Regions from separate parts of the Rhodococcus sp. NPDC056743 genome, predicted to be linked through region 2. Evidence: riboswitches for the same ligand, from Rfam matches in the RefSeq annotation. Region 2 holds a riboswitch; each other region holds the start of a gene.
What was found. A riboswitch is a leader RNA that binds a small molecule or an ion and turns the genes downstream of it on or off. The one in region 2 is predicted to bind cobalamin.

Region 1 (5,251 bases), on a different contig from region 2:
AGCCGAGAACCTCCGCCCGGCGGCCGTAGCATTGCGATTTCACAGTGGGCGCCCGGGATGCCGCAGACGGTCTCCACGAATTCGCCCTCCACAGATCCGGTGCCCTCCAGCTCGAGGCCCAGCCCGACGAAAAACGCCGTCGCCGAGGTGAGATCCGCGACGGTGATGCCGATGTGGTCGAAACGCTGTACGTGTGCCATGGGGCGCATCCTCCAACTGTTGTCTTGCCGATTTCATTGGTCGAGATCGACGGTGGCGAGACAGCAATCCCGGGAGACCCTGCAAGGGGCTCCCGGGATCACGGCCAAATATTCAGTACCTAGACCTGCTGATAGTTACAGCAGCTCCGAAACTTCTTCAGCAATCTGCTCGGGCGTGACTGTCGACTCGAAACGACGAACTACTGCTCCGTCACGATCGACGAGGAACTTCGTGAAGTTCCACTTCACCTCGTCGGTACCGATCGCCTCGGGGCGGGTCTTGCTGACGTGGTCGAAAAGGAATCCGATTTCGGGCCCGAAGTCACCGGGCGCCTCACTGCGGAGATGCTTGTACAACGGGTCCGCGTTGTCTCCGTTGACCTCGATCTTGGCGTACACCGGGAATGTGACGTTGTAGGTCGTGCTGCAGAACTCCTGAATCTCGGCGTCCTGCCCCGGTTCCTGATCTCCGAACTGGTTGCTCGGGAATCCGATGACCCGAAGACCACGGTCCTTGTTCTCGCGATACAGGGCGTCGAGGCCTTCGTACTGCGGCGTGAATCCACACTTGCTTGCCACGTTGACGATCAACAGAAGGTTGCCCTTGTACTGGCTCAGATCCTCGGTGGACCCGTCGGCAGCCTTGACGGCAAAGTTGTGGACGGTCATGAATTCTCCTGATTATCGAAGTGATTGTCTTGCTTACCAAGCTAGTTCATACTTCCCGGCGATCGTGATCGGGCGCACAAACCCTGGGCCGCGCCTAACTGTCGGTGTCGGTGGACCCGTCGTCGGCAAGCACGCGGTACAACGCCCGACGCGCTTCGATCAGAACATCGGCGGCGGCCTTGACCTGCTCCGGAGTACCAACTGCGGCAACCTGACCGGCAGCACCCATCAGTTGTCCGATCAGCTCACGCAGATCCTGTTCCGGGGCGCCGACGCTGTCACGAACCTCGTCCCACGGTGCGCCGAGGTCTTCCCGGTGCTGCTCGACGTACGCGACGCCTTCTTCGGTGAGCTTTGCTGTCTTGCGCCCGGCCACCTTGTCGATGATCACGAGGCCTTCGTCTTCGAGTTGAGACAGCGCCGGGTAGATGGAACCAGGACTCGGCTTCCATACTCCGCCACTGCGTTCGACGATCTGCTGAATCAGTTCGTAGCCGTGCATCGGTTCTTCGGCGATGAGGAGCAGAACAGCTGCACGAACGTCACCGCGGCGCCCCCGCCCGCCGCGTCCGCGACCACGACCGAAGTGCGCGCCGGGACCGAAGCCGGGGCCCTGTCCACCGTCAGGTCCGAACCGCCCCCGACGATGCCCGCGTCCACGCTCGCCCTCGGGAAAATGCCTGTCCATAGCTGCTGCCCTCCACCGATATCGCTGATAGTTCGACGATATATCGCATCGCTGGAGGGTGCAACGACGCGAGCCGTAATCAGCCCTGCGTCACGCGCAGCCCGTCCGCGAGCTTCTCCAGAGCGTCGATCTCACGGATCCCCGGGTCCATCTCCGCCCCGGACAACGTGACGTAGTGACGGTTGCGCACGGCAGACATCTGCGCGGTCACCGGATTCGATTCGAGGAAGACGATCTTCGTCTCCAACGAATCACCGTCTACCCGCCGACGGTGAAGATCACCGAGCACCAGAACATCCGGGTCACGGTCTGCAACCGCCTCCCAACTCACTTCCGGCCAATCATCGGAGAGGTCTGCAAATACGTTGACGGCACCCACCTGTTCAGCAAGAAGCCCTGGAGCCGAACAGCATCCGGCCATGTACGGAGCTTCGAGCCCGGAGAACCAGAAAGCCACTGTTCTTCCCGAACCGGCCACATCAGCCGCGGCCACCGAAAGGCGCGACTGTAGTTCGGCGATCAACTCTGCGCCACGATCCTGCACGTCGAAGATCGCCGCCAACTCACGAATCTCCCGGTACAGCGTGTCGATGCTCAGAGTCTCCGTACGCGAGACGTTCTCTCCCGCCACGACGGCGTCGGTACAGACAGACGGCGACTGATACGTGGGAATCCCCAGTTCGGCGAATCGCGACCGCTCTGCGACGACAGCGGACGTGAAAGTGTGGGCGCTCGCCGACGTCACGAGGTCGGGTTCGGTGTCGAGTACCACCTCGAGCGACGCGTCGTTGTCGGCGAGTCTCGGCACCAGGTCGTTCTGAGCTGCGAGAGGAGCGAGAACGGGATCGAACCACGTGGAGGTACCCACCATCCGGTTGCCGAGACCGAGCGAGAGCAATATTTCCGTCGAACCCTGATACAGCGACACAGCTCGTTGCGGCGCCGAATCGAATGTTACTGTCACCCCACAATTTTCGAGTATCAACGGGTAGCTGGTGGGGCCCGCTGCATCAGCGGCGACTGTTGTCGGGGTTGTGGCGTCCGGCGGCGAAGCGTTGGAGCAACCGGCGAGTAGTGCGGTGGTGCAGAGTAATCCGGTCGCGGCAGTGAGTGCGCGCGTCAGCGGTGCGGTGGGCACGGAAAGTCGTCCTTCGATCAGGGGCTCGGTCGCGGAGCCCGACATGCGGCAATCGGCATCACAGGATGCAGTTACGATCACCACTTCGATGTGGTGCCGGACGAGTATTCGGACTCGTGGGAAACCCCATCGCCGTTGCGCGTCAGTTCCGGATTCTCACCGGCATTCCCTCGTCAGACAGTGGTCAGTATAAGCAGCACCTGTCCGTGATCATGCAGCGCTCCAGGTCACCAAGAAATCCTCAGCCGATTCTGCGCGGGTCGATCTGAATACGCACCGGACCCGAAGATTTGCGGGCGCTCCGAGCCGCGCGAGCATGAGCCAGAGAGTCAGCCAGTGCCCGGCCGTCCTTGCGCGGCACCCGAATCAGCAGCCGCTCGGGAGCTACACCTGCCTCGTCCTCGCCCGAATACGGAAGCCTCTCCCCCGCAGGCAATTCCACGGGCCCGAGAAGAACTGCACTGGCAGGTAGATCAGCGGAGGCCACCAATTCGGCAATCGCGGCGCTACCACCGTCGATTGCCGCCAGATGCACCGCAGGCGGAAAGCCGACCTCGTCGCGTTCGTCGAACTGACTGCGGGCGTGACCGACCGGATCCCATCGCACCAAGGCCTGGACCGTCGGGATTCCCGAATCCGCGACGACAACGACCTCGCCGCCGTCAGAGAGTGGAATCACCAAGGCGGCAGCCGACATCCAGCGTCGCAGCGTCTCCTCTTCGGCGCGAAGGTCGGCGCGACCGAGCAATGCCCACCCGTCGAGTAACAACGCAGCACCGTAGCCCCCGGTCATCACCGGTTCTGCGCCGACGGTCGAGACCACCAGCGCGGGGCCTTGGGCAACTTCCTTGACCACATCGCCGCCACCGGACAGCACGACCTTCACCCCGGGGAACGCGCGACCGAGTTCCTCGGCTGTTCGGCCGGCCCCGACCACGACGGCACGAAGCGCTTTGGCTCCGCAGGCATGGCACCGGTAGGCCGCATCGGCGACGCCGCACCAGCGGCACTCGGGAATTCCGGCGCCGTCCGGCCCGGCGGCAGACGGCAACGCCAACGGCCCGTTGCAGCGACGGCACCGCGCCGGTGCCCGGCACTTCCCGCAAGCGAGCGTCGGAACGTAACCACGCCGCGGCACCTGAACCAGCACGCCACGGCCGTCGGCCAATGCGCGCCTGGCAGCGGCAAAAGCGATCGCCGGCAACCGCGCTGCCCGCGCGCCGGGGTCGCGGGCCAACGCATGATCACTGTCCGCCAGAGCAGTGATCTTGGGCGAGCAGTGCCGGACCACATCGCGAGCGGCAACCAAATCATGGGCCCACCCCGAATCGACGAGCACCTGAGACTCCGCAGTTCGGGAGAACCCGCCGATCACCACGGCGCACCCCGCCACATGCGCCCGCAACACCGCGGACTCGCGGGCATGCGGGTACGGCGAGCGCGGCTCGGACAAGTTGTCGTCGCCGTCGTCCCACACGACAACAAGTCCGGTGTCCGGAGTGGGAGCAAATACGGAACTTCGCGTTCCGACGACGATGCGAGCACTTCCGCGGAGCGCCGCAAGCCACCGCCGATAGCGCATGGCCGGGCCAAGTCCCGCTGAAAGCCCTACTACCGCTTCAGGTCCGGATACTTTCTCGCACGCGGCAAGGACTCGATCGAGATCACGCTGATCCGGAACAACGATGACCGCACTCTTGCCTGCCGACGCCACCGAGCCCGCAAGTTCGGCCAACCGCAGCGGCCAGTCTTCACCGGGCAATGCCTGCCACACCGCTCGCGGAGCGCGCAGTTCGCGGACGGCGGTGACAAACGCATCTCCGTAGTGATAGAGGTGCCATCCTCGTTCGTCCAGAGTGGGAGCGGCAATGTCACCGCTGGGTTCCCACGCCTCGCCCTCGACCTTGGCGTGACGCGGCGGGACGGCTAGCCGGAGCACGTCCGCCCGGGTGCCTGCGTAGCGCTCGGCAACGCGGTCGACCAACTGCGCTATTTCGTCAGTGAGGACTCGCTCGGCGGAGATGACACGTTCGAGCCACCCGAATTTGCCCTGATGATCACTTGTCGCCTCGCGGGAGACGATGAAACCGTCGACCAGACGACCAGCAAAGCGGATGCGCACCCGTACACCGGGTTGCGCATCCGCTTCGAGTTCACGGGGAACGAGGTAGTCGAACTCTCGATCGAGGTGGGCGAGCGGGAGCATCGGGAGTACCCGGGCTACCGGATCGACCTCTGCCGCTACTCTTTCCGCGCCCACCCGCGCCCCGTCTGTACGTCAGTTATCAGAGACCTGCTGCGCTGCGCAGCTTGTCCGCACGATCCGTGCTCTCCCACGGGAGATCGATATCGGTGCGTCCGAAGTGACCGTACGCCGCGGTCTGCGCGTAGATCGGACGCAGCAGATCGAGATCGCGGATGATCGCTCCCGGACGCAAGTCGAACACCTCGGTGATCGCCTGCTGAATCCGAGCCGGATCGGTCTTCTCGGTGCCGAACGTCTCGACGAACAAGCCGACCGGAGCAGCCTTGCCGATAGCGTAGGCAACCTGAACC
Region 2 (5,251 bases):
GTCCGCCTGCGCGAACGTCGGGTTGGGTGGAATTCTCCACGCCCTTCTCCTTTTATTAAGGTAAAGAATCATTTACTATGCAAACGAGTTGCATCATGCAAGAGATGTGCAGCATACATATTTGTTGTTCGCTGCATCGGGTTGTGCGTACCGTCTGGTCGAGATTCGGTGCTCGGATCGAGAATGGATCGGTAGAAGGACGGCATGGACAAGCCCACGCATTTGATCGAGTTCGAAACCATGTTGCTCGGGCGATACGTCGGCCTTCAGCCGCCGCAGTACACATACGGTCGCAATCAACTCGATCGCAGTGCCTACACCTTGCTCAGTCGCATCGACATGCAGGGCCCGATGTCGCTCGGTGAACTCGGTGAGGCTTTCGGGCTGGATACGTCGACGCTCAGCCGACAGACATCGGCGATGGTGAATTCCGGACTGGTGCAACGTATTTCCGATCCAGATGGCGGCATGGCGCGAAAGTTCCGCATCACGGACGAGGGGATGCGCCGACTCCGTGCGGACCGGGCGAGAAACGTGGACGGGCTGGATCAGGTTCTGGCTGATTGGGAACCCGAGGACGTTGCGACTTTTGCGATGTGGCTCCGGAAATTCAATTCCGATGTCGAGAGGTTTTCCGGGCGCCCCTGGCCACGAACGTAGCGCGACTTTCATCGCGTACTTCGATTGCAACTGGTTGCAACGCTTGTGACCAGGACCACTGATGCGATGTGCTGTGTATCACATTCCGAAAGAAGGAGAAGTGATGACGCAAACCATCGATTCCGCAGTTGCAGCCCCGGAAAGCGCGACGGCTGTAACACCCCAGGAGCGCGTCGACGCCTGGCTGGCGGATTTCGAGTCGGCACTCGCGGCTCGTGACATCGAGCGTGTTGCAGGCAAATTCGCCCTCGACAGTTTCTGGCGAGACCTGGTGTCGTTCACCTGGAACATCAAGACCGTCGAAGGCCGCGAGCAGATTGCCGACATGCTCTCCGAGCGTCTCGATGACACCGATCCTTCAGGGTTCCGGACCACCGAGACACCGGACGAAGCTGACGGTGTCACTTCGGCCTGGATCGAATTCGAGACTGCAACCGGGCGTGCGCACGGGCACCTTCGTCTCAAGGACGAGCTCGGCCAGCCTGTCGCCTGGACCCTGCTGACGTCGCTGCAGGAATTGAAGGGGCACGAAGAGGGAAAGGGCACTCGCCGGCCGCGCGGAGCGAAGCACGGGGCAGATCCGAACCGCGTGACGTGGGCCGAGCAGAAGGAGATCGAGGACCGCGAACTCGGTTACACCACGCAGCCTTACGTCGTGATCGTCGGCGGCGGCCAGGGCGGAATCGCGCTCGGTGCCCGGATGCGGCAGCTCGGTGTTCCGGCCATCGTGATCGACAGCCACGAGCGGCCGGGCGACCAGTGGCGCGGACGCTACAAGTCACTGTGCCTGCACGATCCGGTTTGGTACGACCACCTGCCGTACATGCCGTTCCCCGACAACTGGCCGGTGTTCGCGCCGAAGGACAAGATCGGCGACTGGCTCGAGATGTACACGAAGGTCATGGAGGTTCCGTACTGGAGTTCCACCACCTGCACCTCCGCGTCGTTCGACGAGAAGGCCCAGGAATGGACCGTCGAGGTCAATCGAAACGGCGAGAAGCTGACGTTGCGTCCCAAGCAGTTGGTGATGGCGACCGGTATGTCCGGCAAGGCAAACGTTCCGACGTTCCCCGGGCAGGACAAGTTCCTCGGCGATCAGCACCACTCGAGCAAGCACCCCGGTCCGGATCAGTACATCGGTAAGAAGGTCGTGGTCATCGGGGCCAACAACTCTTCGCACGATATCTGCGGCGCTCTGTGGGAGAACGGCATCGACGTCACGATGGTGCAGCGCAGCTCGACGCACATCGTGAAGTCGGATTCGTTGATGGATCTGGGCTTGGGCGATCTGTATTCGGAACGCGCCCTCGCCGCAGGTATGACGACGCACAAGGCGGACCTCACGTTCGGTTCGCTGCCGTACCGGATCATGCACGAGTTCCAGATCCCGGTGTACGACGCAATCCGCGAGCGTGACAAGGACTTCTACGATCGCCTCGAGAAGGCAGGCTTCGAGCACGACTGGGGCGACGACGGTTCGGGCCTGTTCATGAAGTACCTACGACGCGGCTCGGGTTACTACATCGACGTCGGCGCGGCAGAACTGGTTGCCAACGGAGACATCAAGCTCGCGCACGGCAACATTCGTGAGCTCACCGAGACCAGTGTCATCCTCGAAGACGGTACGGAACTGCCGGCCGACGTGGTGGTTTACGCAACCGGCTACGGCTCGATGAACGGTTGGGTGGCCGATCTGATCGGTCAGGACACTGCCGACAAGGTGGGCAAGGTGTGGGGGCTCGGCTCGAACACGACCAAGGATCCGGGACCGTGGGAGGGCGAGCAGCGCAACATGTGGAAGCCGACGCAGCAGGAAGCGCTCTGGTTCCACGGCGGCAATCTGCATCAGTCGCGCCACTACTCGCTGTACCTCGCGCTGCAGTTGAAGGCGCGCTACGAGGGCATTCCGACGCCGGTGTACGGATTGCAGGAAGTGCATCATCTGAGCTGAAAAACTACTGCTGTGCGCCTTCGTTAACCGCCCGCGGTTAATAAAGGCGCACAGCAGGTTCAGCGAAGGGCGAACTTTTTCGCGACGTCGGCATCCCTGGTCGCGCGCTCGGTGAGAAAGGCAAACGCCAATCCGAGTACAAGCCACAAGGTTGCCTGTGTAGCGAGGGACGAGAGACGGAATTCCCACAACAGAGTCGCTGGGAAATCGTCGCCCACTTCGTTGATCGTGGGCAGTGAGACATAGCCGATCACGACGATCACGAGGAACGCGGCGACCGGAGCGGCGACGCGCACACTGAGGAACTCGTGGGCGGATACAGCTTTTGCCGCGGCAGCGGCGGCGGTGACGGCCAGCAGTCCGAGGATCACGGTCGCGAGCCACAGCAAGGTTCGCTGGTTGATCGTGTCTGGATCGCCGACGGCCGGTGGATTGGCCGGGTACTTGAAGAACGGCACCGCCTCGATGGCGAGCCAGCCTCCCAGTGCGATGGCCATCGCCAATAACGGTCCGGACATCGCGGTGATCCGCCGCGCGTAGTTGGCGACCACAGCGAAGATGGCGCCGAGGGCCAAGCCCGCGAGCGACGTCGCGAGGAAGAGGCCGGCGCGTTGACCGTCACGACTGACAAGTGGGGCTTCTTCGTCGCCGTGGGAGTGCCCGGCAGTTTCGCCGGCAGCACTGTTGGCTTCTTCGATCGCGATGGCAGCGTTGACATGCGGTTCACCCAACACAAATGCAACTCCGCCGGCAAGGATGCCCGCGATCAAACCAGCCAACAAGCCACGAATCAGAAGCTTCGTGAAATTGTCGACTAGTGGCACGGGAGGCCCATCAAGTGGCGTCCGTCGTGCATCAGCTCATGCATGTACATGCCAGTGCGTGAGATTGCGCCCTGGTCGAATCCGACCAGGTAGAGAGCCAGCATCGCGAACAGCAGAACAGCTGCGGCGAAGAAGGCGAGACGAGTCGAATCGATCGACGAGTCGGGAGAGTAGGCCAGTGCCATCGAAGCCTCCTGGGATTTTCGCGTCCCCTAGGTCAAATGCGATGGCCGAAGTGTCTGGCTGTCGAGGTGGTTCACCTCGAATTACAGTGGCGCGACCGCTCCGGGCTTTCACCGGATTCCTGTCGACCATCGCGTGTACAGAGCGCACTTTAGCAGTGAACACACAAAAATCGTGAAGGATTTTGTTCGCGTACCGAACAGAATCCTTCACGATCGTGGGTCAACTCTTGGCGGGAACGTCCAGAACTACTTCGAACTCGAGCAGCGACGCACCTGAGGCGACGGGCTTGGCGCGCTCACCGGAGTGCGCTGCGCGGGCCGGGCCGTCACGCCAGTCGGCGAACGCCTCTTCGGTTTCCCACTGCGTGACCACGAAGTAGCGGTTCTCGCCGGCGGTGGGGCGCAGGAGCTGGAATCCGAGGAATCCGGGAGAGTTCTCCACGGCATGAGCGCGTGCTGCGAAGCGCTTTTCCAGTTCGGGGCCGGCGCCCTCGGGGATTTCGATTGCATTGATCTTCACGACTGCCATGTAGCCGACATTACCGCGCCGCTCCACCGCGTACGGTGACATTCGTGTTGCATGACGAAGGTGGTACCGGCCGGCCGATTCTGCTGTTGCACGGCCTCATGGGCAGTGCCAGGACGTGGCGACGGCACGTGCCCTGGCTTCGGGAGTTCGGCCATGTCTACACGTTCGACGCGGCCGGTCACGGACGCCCGGCGCCCGCAGAATTGACGACCGAGGCATTTGTCGAGGACCTTGCGTCGGCTGTGGCAGGGATCGACGCGCCGATGATTGTGATCGGTCACTCGATGGGTGCCCTTCACGCGTGGTGTTTTGCCGCCGCACATCCGGACCGAGTGCGCGCGTTGGTTCTCGAGGACATGGCACCGGATTTCCGCGGGCGCACTGCGGAGAACTGGGCTCAGATGGTGTCGTCGTGGCCGAGGCCGTTTGTCACCGAGGACGCCGTGAAGGAGTTTTTCGGTCCGGTTGCGGGACAATACTTTCTGGATTCCTTCGACCGCCGCGACGACGGGTGGTACCTGCACGGCGACGTGTCGACCTTCCGCGATATCTCGGAAGAATGGGGCACACGACATTTCTGGGATCAGTGGGGAGCGATCAAGGTGCCCGCCCTGCTCATCGAGGGTGAGTTCACGATTACCCCGCAAGGCCAGATGCTCGACATGGCAGAGCGTCCGGGGACTCGGTATGTGCGTATTGCCGACGCCGGTCACCTTGTCCACGACGATCAGCCGGAGCGGTACCGCGACGAGGTGACTGCGTTCCTCGTTGATCAGAGTTGACTACGGATCGACGCTCCCACTTCCTCGAGTTCGACGGCCCGCCTCGCCAGGAGTCCGGCCGCAAATTTGGCTTTGTCCCCGCTGTGCCGCGGCACGACGTGCAGATGTGAGTGAAAGACGGTTTGACCGGCGGCGCGGCCGTCGTTGACCAGAATGTTGACGCCGTCTGCGGCGATGTCGCACCGCCGTAGCGCGCCGGCGATGAGTGTGCCAACCCGGAACATCTCTGCGCCCTCGTGGTTTTCGAGTCCCCCCAAGTCGGTGGCGTGGCGTTTGGGCACGACAAGGGTGTGTCCGCGGCTGACCGGGCGCGCGTCGAG
Region 3 (5,251 bases), on a different contig from region 2:
GACCGTGTCGAGATTGCGTCCTGGCCTTCCCGCCGCGAGTCCGTGATAGCCGGGGTCGATGTAATCCGGGCCCACCTTGAACGGTGCCACACTGCTACCGGAGCGCCGGAGCGCACCGATCAGTCCCGTTGCCACCGTGGTCTTTCCGCTACCCGATGCGGGTGCGGCGATAACTACGGCCGGCGTGGACGAACTCACCATTCGATGCCTCGCTGGCCCTTTCGGCCGGCGTCCATCGGGTGCTTGATCTTGGTCATCTCGGTCACCAGGTCGGCTGCGTCGATCAACGCCTGCGGCGCGTCACGCCCGGTGATCACCACATGCTGATTTCCCGGTCGATCGCGCAAGGTCTGCACAACCTCGTCGACGTCGACCCATCCCCACTTGAGCGGGTAGGTGAACTCGTCGAGGACGTAGAAGCGGTGCGTTTCGTCGGCGAGGCGTCTGGCGATTTCCTGCCATCCCTCCGCTGCTGCAGCGGCGTGATCTTCTTCGCTGCCGGCCTTACGAGTCCAGGACCAGCCCTCTCCCATCTTGTGCCACTGCACCGGGCCGCCGACACCACTCTCGTCGTGCAGGTTTCCGAGTGCGCGGAACGCGGCTTCTTCGCCGACCTTCCACTTTGCGCTCTTCACGAACTGGAAGACGCCGATGTCGAATCCCTGGTTCCAGGCGCGAAGTGCCATCCCGAACGCGGCGGTGGACTTGCCCTTGCCCGGTCCGGTGTGGACGGCAAGCACCGGTGCGTTACGACGCTGGCGTGTGGTCAAGCCGTCGTCGGGAACAGTATCGGGAACGCCTTTAGGCATGGTGATCTCCTGACATGAAAACGTTAGGCTGCGGCGCGGACGACACCCGCGACCTGCTGCGCTGACAATTCGGCAAGACGGACGCATCCGCCTCGTAGTTCTCGGGCCAATTCTGCGGCCAATCCCAAACGGACAAGCCCGGTTTCGCAGTCCACCACGATCGAGGCAACCGATGCGTCGGCAAGCAGGTGCGCGGCGACACGCGCGCGGTGCAGCGCGTCCTTGCCGCCGGTGGCACGGCCGTCGGTCAACGCAACCATGAGTGCGCGGCGCTGCGGATCCCGGAGCCGTTCGCGCAGAATCACCTCACGGGCACGCAAGAACCCTTCTGCGAGTGGCGATTTGCCACCGGTTCGCATGGATTGCAACCGGCGAACCGCGATGTCCACGGATGACGTCGGCGGCAGAACCAGTTCGGCTTCGCGGCCCCGGACGGTGATGACGGCTACCTTGTCGCGGCGCTGATAGGCGTCGCGGAGCAGCGAGACCACGGCGCCGGTCACCGCGGACAGTCGGTCGCGCGCAGCCATGGACCCCGACGCGTCCACCACGAACACGATCAAGTTTCCTTCGCGCCCTTCACGAATGGCGCCGCGCAGATCGTCCGGCGCCAATCGCAGACGGCCCGCCGTGCGGCCACGCGCAACCTGCGATTCCGCAGCGGCAAACACTGTGCTCGTCAGGTGCAGACCGTGCCCGCGATCGGTGGTCGACCGCACGACGCGTCCACGTGACGACGTGGATCGTGACCGCCGGCCGGGCGCACCTTCTCCGACGCCGGGAACTTCGAGAAGTTTGGCCTTGAACTGGCTGCTCGGCGGGGCGGACGGCCGATCGGTGGCGCGCACTCCCCCACCCGGACCGTCCGGATCATCCTGAGGCCCTTCATCATCCGGGCCCCCGTCATCCGGGCCCCCGTCATCCGGGCCCCCGTCTTCGGGTTCGCCGCCCTCGGGTTCACCGCTGCCTGATTCGGGCTCAGGATTCTCGGGCGGTTCCGGCTCGCCGGCCCGAGCATCCTCGTCGGCCCGGTCCATCGCGTCGTCGAGTTGCTGCTGATCGAGGCCCGGCTCGTCGAAGGGATCGCGTCGACGGCGATGTGGCAGAGTCAATTCCGCCGCGACTCGTACGTCTTCCTCGGTGACCTCGGTCCCACCACGCCACGCAGCATGAGCGGTAGCCGTACGGGCGAGAACAAGATCGGCGCGCATACCGTCGACGTCGAAGGACGCGCACAACGACGCAATCCGTCGCAGTTCTCGGTTGCTCAGCTCCACGTCATCCAGTCGGGTACGCGCAGAAAGGATTTCGGCGGCCAATTCCTGATCGGCGGGGGCGTAGCGGTCGGCAAACGCCTGCGGATCGCGTTCGTAGTCGAGGCGTCGGCGCACTACCTCCATCCGCACATCCACGTCGCGAGATGCGGACACGTCCACCGCAAGACCAAAACGATCCAGAAGCTGTGGACGCAGTTCTCCCTCTTCGGGATTCATCGTTCCGACGAGGACGAACTTCGCGGCATGTGAGTGCGAAATCCCGTCCCGCTCGACATGCACTCGACCCATCGCAGCTGCGTCGAGAAGAACGTCCACCAGATGATCGTGGAGAAGGTTCACCTCGTCGACGTACAGAACACCCTGATGCGCTGCGGCCAGCAGTCCGGGCTGGAAGGCGCGCTCACCGTCGCGCAATACCTTTTCGAGGTCGATCGAGCCGATGACACGGTCTTCCGTTGCCCCGACGGGCAGTTCGACCAGTCTGGCGGGACGTGTCGCACCGGCGTCGTCGACGGCCGGTAGCAAAGCCGTCAAGGCGCGCACGACGGTCGATTTTGCCGTGCCCTTTTCGCCGCGAACCAGCACGCCACCGATTCCGGGGTGTACCGCGCAGAGGAACAACGCCAACCGCAGTTGGTCCTGGCCCACCACCGCGCTGAACGGGAACCCCGCCACCGCCGCCTGATCGTCTTCTACCCGCACGTCGACATCCCTCCACCTCTCGGTTTCCTCGCCGAGAACTTGGCTTCATCCGAATGTCGCGGCAATCTGGCTGAGATCTCGAGAGATCTTTACAGTGGCGGGACCGCACCTGAATCGAACAGGACTTCCCCGCGAGCATTCGGTATCGAAAAAACCCTAGTCGGCCCACAATTGCGTGAGCCGACTGGGTCGCGCATCGAACGATTCAGCTGGCCAGCACGAACGGCTCGCCGCCACCGCGGCGCATCGGGGTGTGCGGAATACCGTCCTCGACAAACTCTTCGCCGTCAGCCTTGAATCCGTGCTTGCTGTACATGTCGACCAGATAGGTCTGGGCATTGATGCGGCACGGCGCCTCGCCCACTTCTGCCAGTGCAGCTTGCAGCAATCGCGTCGTATGACCCTGTCCGCGTGCTGCATGGGACGTGCAGAGTCGACCGATGCGGAAGCTCTTCTTGCCGTCGTCGTGCTCTTCGAGGAGGCGGAGTGTGCACACCACTTCGCCGTCCTGCTCCAGCCAGAAATGGCGGGTTTCCGTCAGCAGGTCCCGCCCGTCCAACTCGGGGTACGGGCAGGCCTGCTCGACGACAAATACTTCTACCCGAAGCTTCAACAACTCGTAGAAAGTCTTGTTGTCGAGGTCGAGTGCCCATGAACGCTTCAATGCTGCTGTTGCCGTCATGGGTGCGACTATCACACAGTTGCAGCGGTTTCCGCGACCGGAAGGGAAACAGTTGATGACGCGGAATCGAGCTCGAGCACCTTCGAGGACCAATCCCAGACCTGGTTGAAAAGTCCCTCGTTGTCGGTGAGCTTGACGCCGATGGACGGAACCATCTCGCGCAGCTTGCCCTTCCAGCCCTGGAATTCGGTCGGGAAGCAGCGCTCGAGGACGTCGAGCATCGCGGGAACAGCCGTCGACGCGCCGGGAGAGGCACCGAGCAGTCCGGCGATCGATCCGTCCTCGGCAGCCACGACAGCGGTACCGAATTCGAGGACGCCGCCCTTGCCCTTGGCCCGGCGAATCACCTGGACGCGCTGACCTGCGGTGATGAGCTCCCAGTCTTTGGTCTCGGCCTTGGGCGCAAATTCACGCAAATCCCAGATACGCCCGGTTTCACTCTTGGTGAGCTCGCTGACCAGGTACTTGACCAGGCCGAGTTCGCTGACGCCGACGCCGAGCATCGAGAGGATGTTGTTGGGCTTGACCGAACCGGGCAGGTCCGTGACGCGACCCTGCTTGAGGAACTTCGGTGACCAGCCGGCGTACGGTCCGAACAGCAGGCCCGGCTTGTTGCCGATGACACGCGTGTCGAGGTGCGGAACCGACATGGGAGGAGCGCCGACGGCGGCTTTGCCGTAGACCTTGGCGCTGTGCTGGTCGATCAGGTCGGGGTTGGTGCACCGCAGGAACGCGCCGCTGACGGGGAATCCGCCGAAGCCCTTGGCTTCCTTGATACCCGACTTCTGCAGCAGATGCAGAGCGCCACCACCGGCACCGACGAAGACGAATCGTGAACGCACGACGCGCTTTTCACCGGTGCGACGGTTGGTGACCTTCACGGTCCACGTCTTGTCGGAGTTCTGGGTGAGGTTGGTGACCTCGTGACCGAAGTACATGTTGCCGCCGGTCTTGCCGATGTAGCCGACGAGCTGCTTGGTGAGCGCTCCGAAGTCGACGTCGGTGCCGTCCTGGCTCCAGTTGAGGGCGATGGGATCCGAGAAGTCGCGGCCCTTTGCCATCAGCGGCAGGCGCTTGGTGAACTCGGCCGGATCGTCGATGTACTCCATGCCGCGGAAGAGCGGGTGGCCGGCAAGTGCGTCGTAGCGAGCACGCAAGTACTTGGCGTTGGCCTCGCCGTGAACGAAGCTCACGTGCGCGATGGGGTTGATGAATTCCTTGGGCTGCGTCAACACACCCTGCTCGACAGCGTGTGCCCAGAACTGACGGGACACCTGGAACTGCTCGTTGACGTTGACGGCCTTCTTGATGTCGACCGTGCCGTCCGAGTTCTCGGGGGTGTAATTGAGCTCACAGAGCGCGGAGTGACCGGTTCCCGCGTTATTCCACGGGTCGCTGCTCTCGGCTGCGACGGCGTCGAGCCTCTCGAAGGTCGAAATCGACCAGTCGGGCTGCAACTGGCGCAACAACGCACCAAGCGTGGCACTCATGATGCCCGCACCCACGAGCACTACATCCGTCTTCGTCTCTACCGCGTTCTGATTCGACACTGGAGAATCGACTTCCTTGTCATTAGCCGTGCGCGCATCCGCCTGCTGTGTTACGCCGAATAGGTTACCTGGGCGTAAGTGCGCCGTTTACCACCCCCAATTGTGCTCTACAACGCCGTCCGGAAACGACGATTAGATTGTGATCTGTGACTACATGGGTTCCAGACGTCCTCGGAGACGGATATCAGCAGCTGACCATTCCTCTCGGAACCGATCCGGACGGTGAGGGTG
Region 4 (5,251 bases), on a different contig from region 2:
CGTGACCGGGTACACGAGGTGTTCCTCGATCTGGCCGTCGCGCATGTACGGAGCGGCAACCCCGCGGGAGATGCTCTTGCCGTGCCGCGCGGAATGGAATGCGATGACGTCGGCCTCACCGATCACGCGAGCGGCTTTGACGGTCACCAACTCGGGATCGCCGGGTCCGATGCCGACTCCCCACAACTTGCCTTCGCTCATTCTTGTTCGCTCGCAATCGCATTGACGACAGCCGCAGTGACGGCACTACCGCCGCGTCGGCCTCGCAGTATCAAATGTTCTATGCCGCTAGGATGTTCGATCAGCGCTTCCTTGGATTCGGCGGATCCGATGAATCCCACGGGTCCGCCGACGATAGCAGCAGGCCGCGGACCGCCTGCTTCGATCAGGTTCAGGAGATGGAACAGAGCGGTCGGCGCATTGCCGATCGCGACCACGGCGCCTTCGAGTTTCGGCCCCCACAACTCGACAGCGGCAGCAGAGCGCGTGTTGTCGATTGTCTTCGCCAGCAACGGAACCTGAGGATCGCGCAGTGTGCAGACCACTTCGTTGTCGGCGGGTAGACGTGTACGGGTGATGCCGGCGGCGACCATGTTCGCGTCACAGAAGATCGGTGCACCCGCCCGCAGAGCAGCTCTGGCGACGGTGACGACGTTCGGTGTGAACGCGATGTCGTCGACCAGGTCTACCTGACCGCTCGCATGGATCATCCGCACAACAGCTTGTGAGACATCCGCCGGAAAACGGCTCAGGTCGGCTTCGGCCCGAATTGTGGCAAAGGACTGGCGATAGATTTCTGCGCCGTCACGGATGTACTCGATCATGGGGCACAGGATAGAGGCATCACTGATCGGTCGGATTCACCCGGTAACCGTCAGTCGTCGCAATCACGTCGGCTACTTTCGCGCGGGGGCGCCCGCAGGAACGATCACAGCCGGCCCAGTGCTGCCGGCCTTCGATGGGCAGTGAATCCTGCTCGACGGCGTCGATGGCGTCGGCCCGGACGTCGGCGAGCGACTTCTCGCAACCGGGGCTTCCGGTGCAGGCGCTGACGTCGAGCCACGGCGAATTCTCGTCGAAGATCAAGCCCATCGGAGCGAGAACCCGCACCACCTGCTCGGCTGCGCCTTCGTCCAAATCGAAGATCATGATCGAGCGCCACGGCGTCACGACCACGGGTTTTTCGATGGCAGCGAGGAATTCGGCGAGCCGGGCGTCGAGGAGCCCGAAGCGGAGTCCACCGCCCAATGCGACGGTTCCGTCGTGTTGTTCGAGCCACCCGATGGACGGCCCTGCGTCCGGGGCCAGATCGACGGCACCGGAAAATTCGGCTGCCAGGCCAAGGTGGTCGATGGTTCGAGCGACTCCGTCCGGGACCTCCGCCAAGCGCCAGTGCTTGTCGCGAAGACTCAGGAATGCGTGGGCAGCGTCCAGGAGCAACGGCACAGCGTCGTCGACGTGGACCAGGTGGTTCGTGCGATTCCCGGCCAGGACGAGCGAGTGTTCGGATTCGCTGTGCGCGTGCAGTCCGAAGTCGCCGTGCAGACCGCTGATGTCGCCGCGACCGTCGTCGAGTGTGAAGAGTGTTCGTCCAGGTAGCTGTGCCAATGCGGGGTCCGCCTGCACCGCTAGGTCAAGATGGTGAACCAGTTCACGTACGTCGGCAACACCCCCGATCCGGCCGGAGAGCGGCGACGCCAGAATGTTGCGAACTCGTTCGTGCGTTGCCGAGGGAAGCAAACCAGCGGCCGCGATCCGTTCGGCAAATACCTGGGGGTCCTTGACCGCTCGGAGCTGGATATTTCCGCGCGAGGTGAGTTCCATCTGCCCGTTGCCCACGTCACGCGCAGCCTCGGCGAGTGCCTGCAACTGATGCGGGGCCAAAGCGCCGCCGGGGAGGCGCACACGAGCCAACGGGCCGTCAGCGGCCTGATGAACCTGCAGCGCTCCAGGGCACGCGTCTGGCTGAAAACGGTCTGTGGACATGGGTCAAGGGTACGACCGTGCAGAGCGCGGACCCACGACCGGTAGCATCACGGTCAACCAGTGACAGCAGGTGAGGAAACCGGTGAGATTCCGGTGCGGTCGCGCCACTGTGAGTGTGTACACGCGGAACTGTTTCCGTTCGTAAACACGAGTCAGACCCTCAACTGCTGTCGATGAAAGATCTTTTTCACGGGGCGCGAAACCCCAGGAAGGTTTCACCTGTGATTCTTCTGCTCTCGACGTCCGACACCGATCTGCTGAGTGCTCGCGCAAGTCAGGACAACGGCGACGGTGTCTCGTATCGCTGGGCAAACCCCTCTCGCCTGCTGGTTTCCGAGGACCTACCGGGATTGCTCGACGGTGTCGACCTCGTGATCGTGCGCATCCTCGGCAGCCGTAGGAGCTGGGAAGACGGCCTGGACATGGTGCTGGCCAGTGGCCTGCCCGTTGTAGTGCTCGGCGGCGAACACGCACCGGATGCCGACCTCATGGAGTGCTCGACAGTCTCCCCGGGCGTGGCTGCTGAAGCGCACAACTACCTGGCCGAAGGCGGCGCGGACAACCTGGCGCAGCTGCACCACTTCCTGTCAGACACGGTGCTGCTCACCGGCCACGGCTTCGAGGCTCCGACGCGGTTGCCGTCGTGGGGAATCGCTGATTTTGCTCCCGTCATCACCGACAGCAGTGGTCCCGTTATCGCGGTTCTCTACTACCGCGCCCAGCACCTCGCCGGTAATACCCGCTACGTCCAGGCACTCTGCGACGCGATTGCCGATGCCGGCGGCACTGCGCTGCCGATCTACTGCGCGTCGTTGCGCAGCGCCGAAGCCGAATTGCTGACCACGCTCCGCCGCGCCGATGCCATGGTCGTGACGGTCCTCGCGGCCGGCGGAACCAAGCCGGCTACGGCGTCCGCGGGCGGCGACGACGAGGCCTGGGACGTGGCAGCGCTCGCCGCGTTGGATGTTCCGATTTTGCAGGGACTGTGCCTGACCAGCAGCCGCGCTACGTGGGATGCCAACGACGACGGACTGTCGCCGCTCGATGTCGCAACTCAGGTTGCGGTCCCCGAATTCGACGGACGCATCATCACGGTGCCGTTCTCGTTCAAGGAAATCGATTCCGACGGACTGTCCACGTACATGCCGGATCCGGAACGCGCAGCCCGCGTCGCCGGCATCGCGGTGCGTCACGGCAAGTTGCGTCATATCCCGACCACCGAGCGCCGTGTGGCGTTGATGCTGTCGGCATACCCGACCAAGCATGCTCGCATCGGCAATGCCGTGGGTCTCGACACACCTGCCAGCGCGATCGATCTGCTGACCGAAATGCGCAGCGCCGGTTACGACCTCGGCCCCGTCGACGGCCCGGACGCTGTTCCCGGGTTGGCCGCCAAGGATGGCGACGCGCTGATCCACGCCCTCATCGCCGCGGGTGGGCAGGATCCCGACTGGCTCACGGCCGAGCAGCTCGAGGGCAACCCGATCCGCATTTCGGCAGCGCAGTACCGCGAGTGGTTCGCCACTTTGCCTGAAGATCTGCGCGGCGGCGTCGAAGAGCATTGGGGCGAAGCGCCCGGCGAGTTGTACGTCGATCGCTCGCAGGATCCGGACGGCGAAATCGTCATCGCGGCACTGCGATTCAACAACATCGTGCTCATGGTCCAGCCGCCTCGGGGTTTCGGTGAGAAGCCTGTCGCGATCTACCACGATCCCGATCTGCCGCCGAGCCACCACTACCTCGCCGCGTACCGCTGGATCGCTGCGACCCCGGACAACGGCGGATTCGGTGCCGACGCAGTTGTTCACCTGGGCAAGCACGGCAACCTCGAATGGCTGCCAGGCAAGACACTGGGCATGTCCAGCAGTTGCGGTACCGACGCGGCGCTCGGTGACCTGCCGCTGATCTACCCCTTCCTCGTCAACGACCCGGGAGAGGGAACGCAGGCAAAGCGTCGCGCGCACGCGACGCTGGTCGATCACCTGATCCCGCCGATGGCTCGCGCCGAGAGCTATGGCGACATCTCCCGCCTCGAGCAATTGCTCGACGAGCACTCCAACATTTCCGCGCTCGACCCGTCCAAGCTGCCGGCTATCCGCCAGCAGATCTGGACGCTGATGCGTGCAGCCAAGATGGACCACGACCTCGGGCTTGCCGAGCGTCCGGAAGAAGACGTGTTCGACGACATGCTCCTGCACGTCGACGGCTGGCTGTGCGAGATCAAGGACGTTCAGATCCGCGACGGCCTGCACATTCTCGGCCGCGCACCCGAAGGTGACGCCGAGATCGAACTGGTACTCGCCATGCTGCGGGCCCGCCAGATGTGGGGCGGCGAGCAGAGCGTTCCCGGTCTTCGCGAAGCACTCGGTTTGAGCGAGGGCGGCGACGAATCGCGTAACCGCGTCGACGACATCGAGGCGAAGGCGCACGCGCTGGTCCGTGCCATGTCGGAGGCCGAGTGGAATCCCGCTGCTGCGCAAGGACTCAGCGACGATCCGACCGTCGTGAAGATTCTGCAGTTCGCAGCCACCGAGGTGGTGCCGCGTCTGCGCCAGACCTCCGGCGAGATCAAGCAGGTGCTGCACGCACTTGACGGCGGATTCATCGCGGCCGGCCCGAGTGGCTCACCGCTGCGCGGCCTGATCAACGTCCTTCCCACCGGTCGCAATTTCTACTCGGTGGATCCCAAAGCAGTTCCGTCGCGTTTGGCGTGGGAGACCGGTCAGGCAATGGCGGAGTCCCTCGCCGCCCGCTACCTGGCCGATCACGGGGAGTACCCGCGCTCGGTGGGTCTGTCGGTGTGGGGTACCGCCGCTATGCGCACCTCCGGCGACGACATCGCCGAAGTGTTTGCGCTCCTGGGTGTTCGCCCCGTCTGGGACGAAGCCAGCCGACGCGTCGTCAACCTCGAGGTTATCGATCTCGAAGAACTCGGCCGCCCGCGGATCGACGTTACGGTCCGCATCTCCGGGTTCTTCCGCGACGCGTTCCCGCATGTCCTGGCGCTACTCGACGACGCAGTGCAATTGGTCGCAGCGCTGGACGAGACGGATGAGCAGAACTACATCCGCGCCCACGCACAGGCAGATCTTGCCGAACACGGTGACGCGCGGCGTGCAACCACGCGTATTTTCGGCTCCAAGCCCGGAACCTACGGCGCTGGTCTGCTGCAACTCATCGACTCCAAGACCTGGCGCGGCGACGACGACCTCGCCGACGTCTACACCACGTGGGGCGGTTTTGCGTACGGCCGCGGCCTCGACGG

Region 1: linked by a shared signal. The riboswitch ahead of ACFRFQ_RS08355 (ABC transporter substrate-binding protein) and the one ahead of ACFRFQ_RS10560 (CbtB domain-containing protein) in region 2 are both predicted to bind cobalamin.
Region 3: linked by a shared signal. The riboswitch ahead of ACFRFQ_RS20560 (magnesium chelatase subunit D family protein) and the one ahead of ACFRFQ_RS10560 (CbtB domain-containing protein) in region 2 are both predicted to bind cobalamin.
Region 4: linked by a shared signal. The riboswitch ahead of cobN (cobaltochelatase subunit CobN) and the one ahead of ACFRFQ_RS10560 (CbtB domain-containing protein) in region 2 are both predicted to bind cobalamin.

The regions. Positions count from the first base shown of each region.
Region 1 covers NZ_JBHTZI010000003.1:193,682-198,932, reverse strand. Annotated here, with positions in the region: gene ACFRFQ_RS08370 (VOC family protein) at 1-200, opposite strand, end outside; gene ACFRFQ_RS08365 (glutathione peroxidase) at 336-869, opposite strand; gene ACFRFQ_RS08360 (PadR family transcriptional regulator) at 964-1,557, opposite strand; gene ACFRFQ_RS08355 (ABC transporter substrate-binding protein) at 1,637-2,695, opposite strand; cobalamin riboswitch at 2,777-2,914, opposite strand; gene ACFRFQ_RS08350 (primosomal protein N') at 2,937-4,955, opposite strand; gene metK (methionine adenosyltransferase) at 4,981-5,251, opposite strand, start outside.
Region 2 covers NZ_JBHTZI010000004.1:109,786-115,036, forward strand. Annotated here, with positions in the region: gene ACFRFQ_RS10540 (MFS transporter) at 1-40, opposite strand, end outside; gene ACFRFQ_RS10545 (MarR family winged helix-turn-helix transcriptional regulator) at 205-660, shown strand; gene ACFRFQ_RS10550 (NAD(P)-binding domain-containing protein) at 764-2,611, shown strand; gene ACFRFQ_RS10555 (CbtA family protein) at 2,671-3,435, opposite strand; gene ACFRFQ_RS10560 (CbtB domain-containing protein) at 3,426-3,620, opposite strand; cobalamin riboswitch at 3,652-3,787, opposite strand; gene mhuD (mycobilin-forming heme oxygenase MhuD) at 3,841-4,149, opposite strand; gene ACFRFQ_RS10570 (alpha/beta fold hydrolase) at 4,194-4,931, shown strand; gene ACFRFQ_RS10575 (HIT family protein) at 4,922-5,251, opposite strand, start outside.
Region 3 covers NZ_JBHTZI010000008.1:391,545-396,795, forward strand. Annotated here, with positions in the region: gene ACFRFQ_RS20550 (cobyrinate a,c-diamide synthase) at 1-201, opposite strand, end outside; gene cobO (cob(I)yrinic acid a,c-diamide adenosyltransferase) at 195-809, opposite strand; gene ACFRFQ_RS20560 (magnesium chelatase subunit D family protein) at 833-2,761, opposite strand; adenosylcobalamin (AdoCbl) riboswitch at 2,798-2,944, opposite strand; gene ACFRFQ_RS20565 (GNAT family N-acetyltransferase) at 2,994-3,470, opposite strand; gene mqo (malate dehydrogenase (quinone)) at 3,482-5,020, opposite strand; gene ACFRFQ_RS20575 (alpha/beta hydrolase) at 5,167-5,251, shown strand, end outside.
Region 4 covers NZ_JBHTZI010000003.1:448,043-453,293, reverse strand. Annotated here, with positions in the region: gene cobJ (precorrin-3B C(17)-methyltransferase) at 1-201, opposite strand, end outside; gene ACFRFQ_RS09340 (precorrin-8X methylmutase) at 198-824, opposite strand; gene cobG (precorrin-3B synthase) at 844-1,986, opposite strand; cobalamin riboswitch at 2,021-2,169, shown strand; gene cobN (cobaltochelatase subunit CobN) at 2,208-5,251, shown strand, end outside.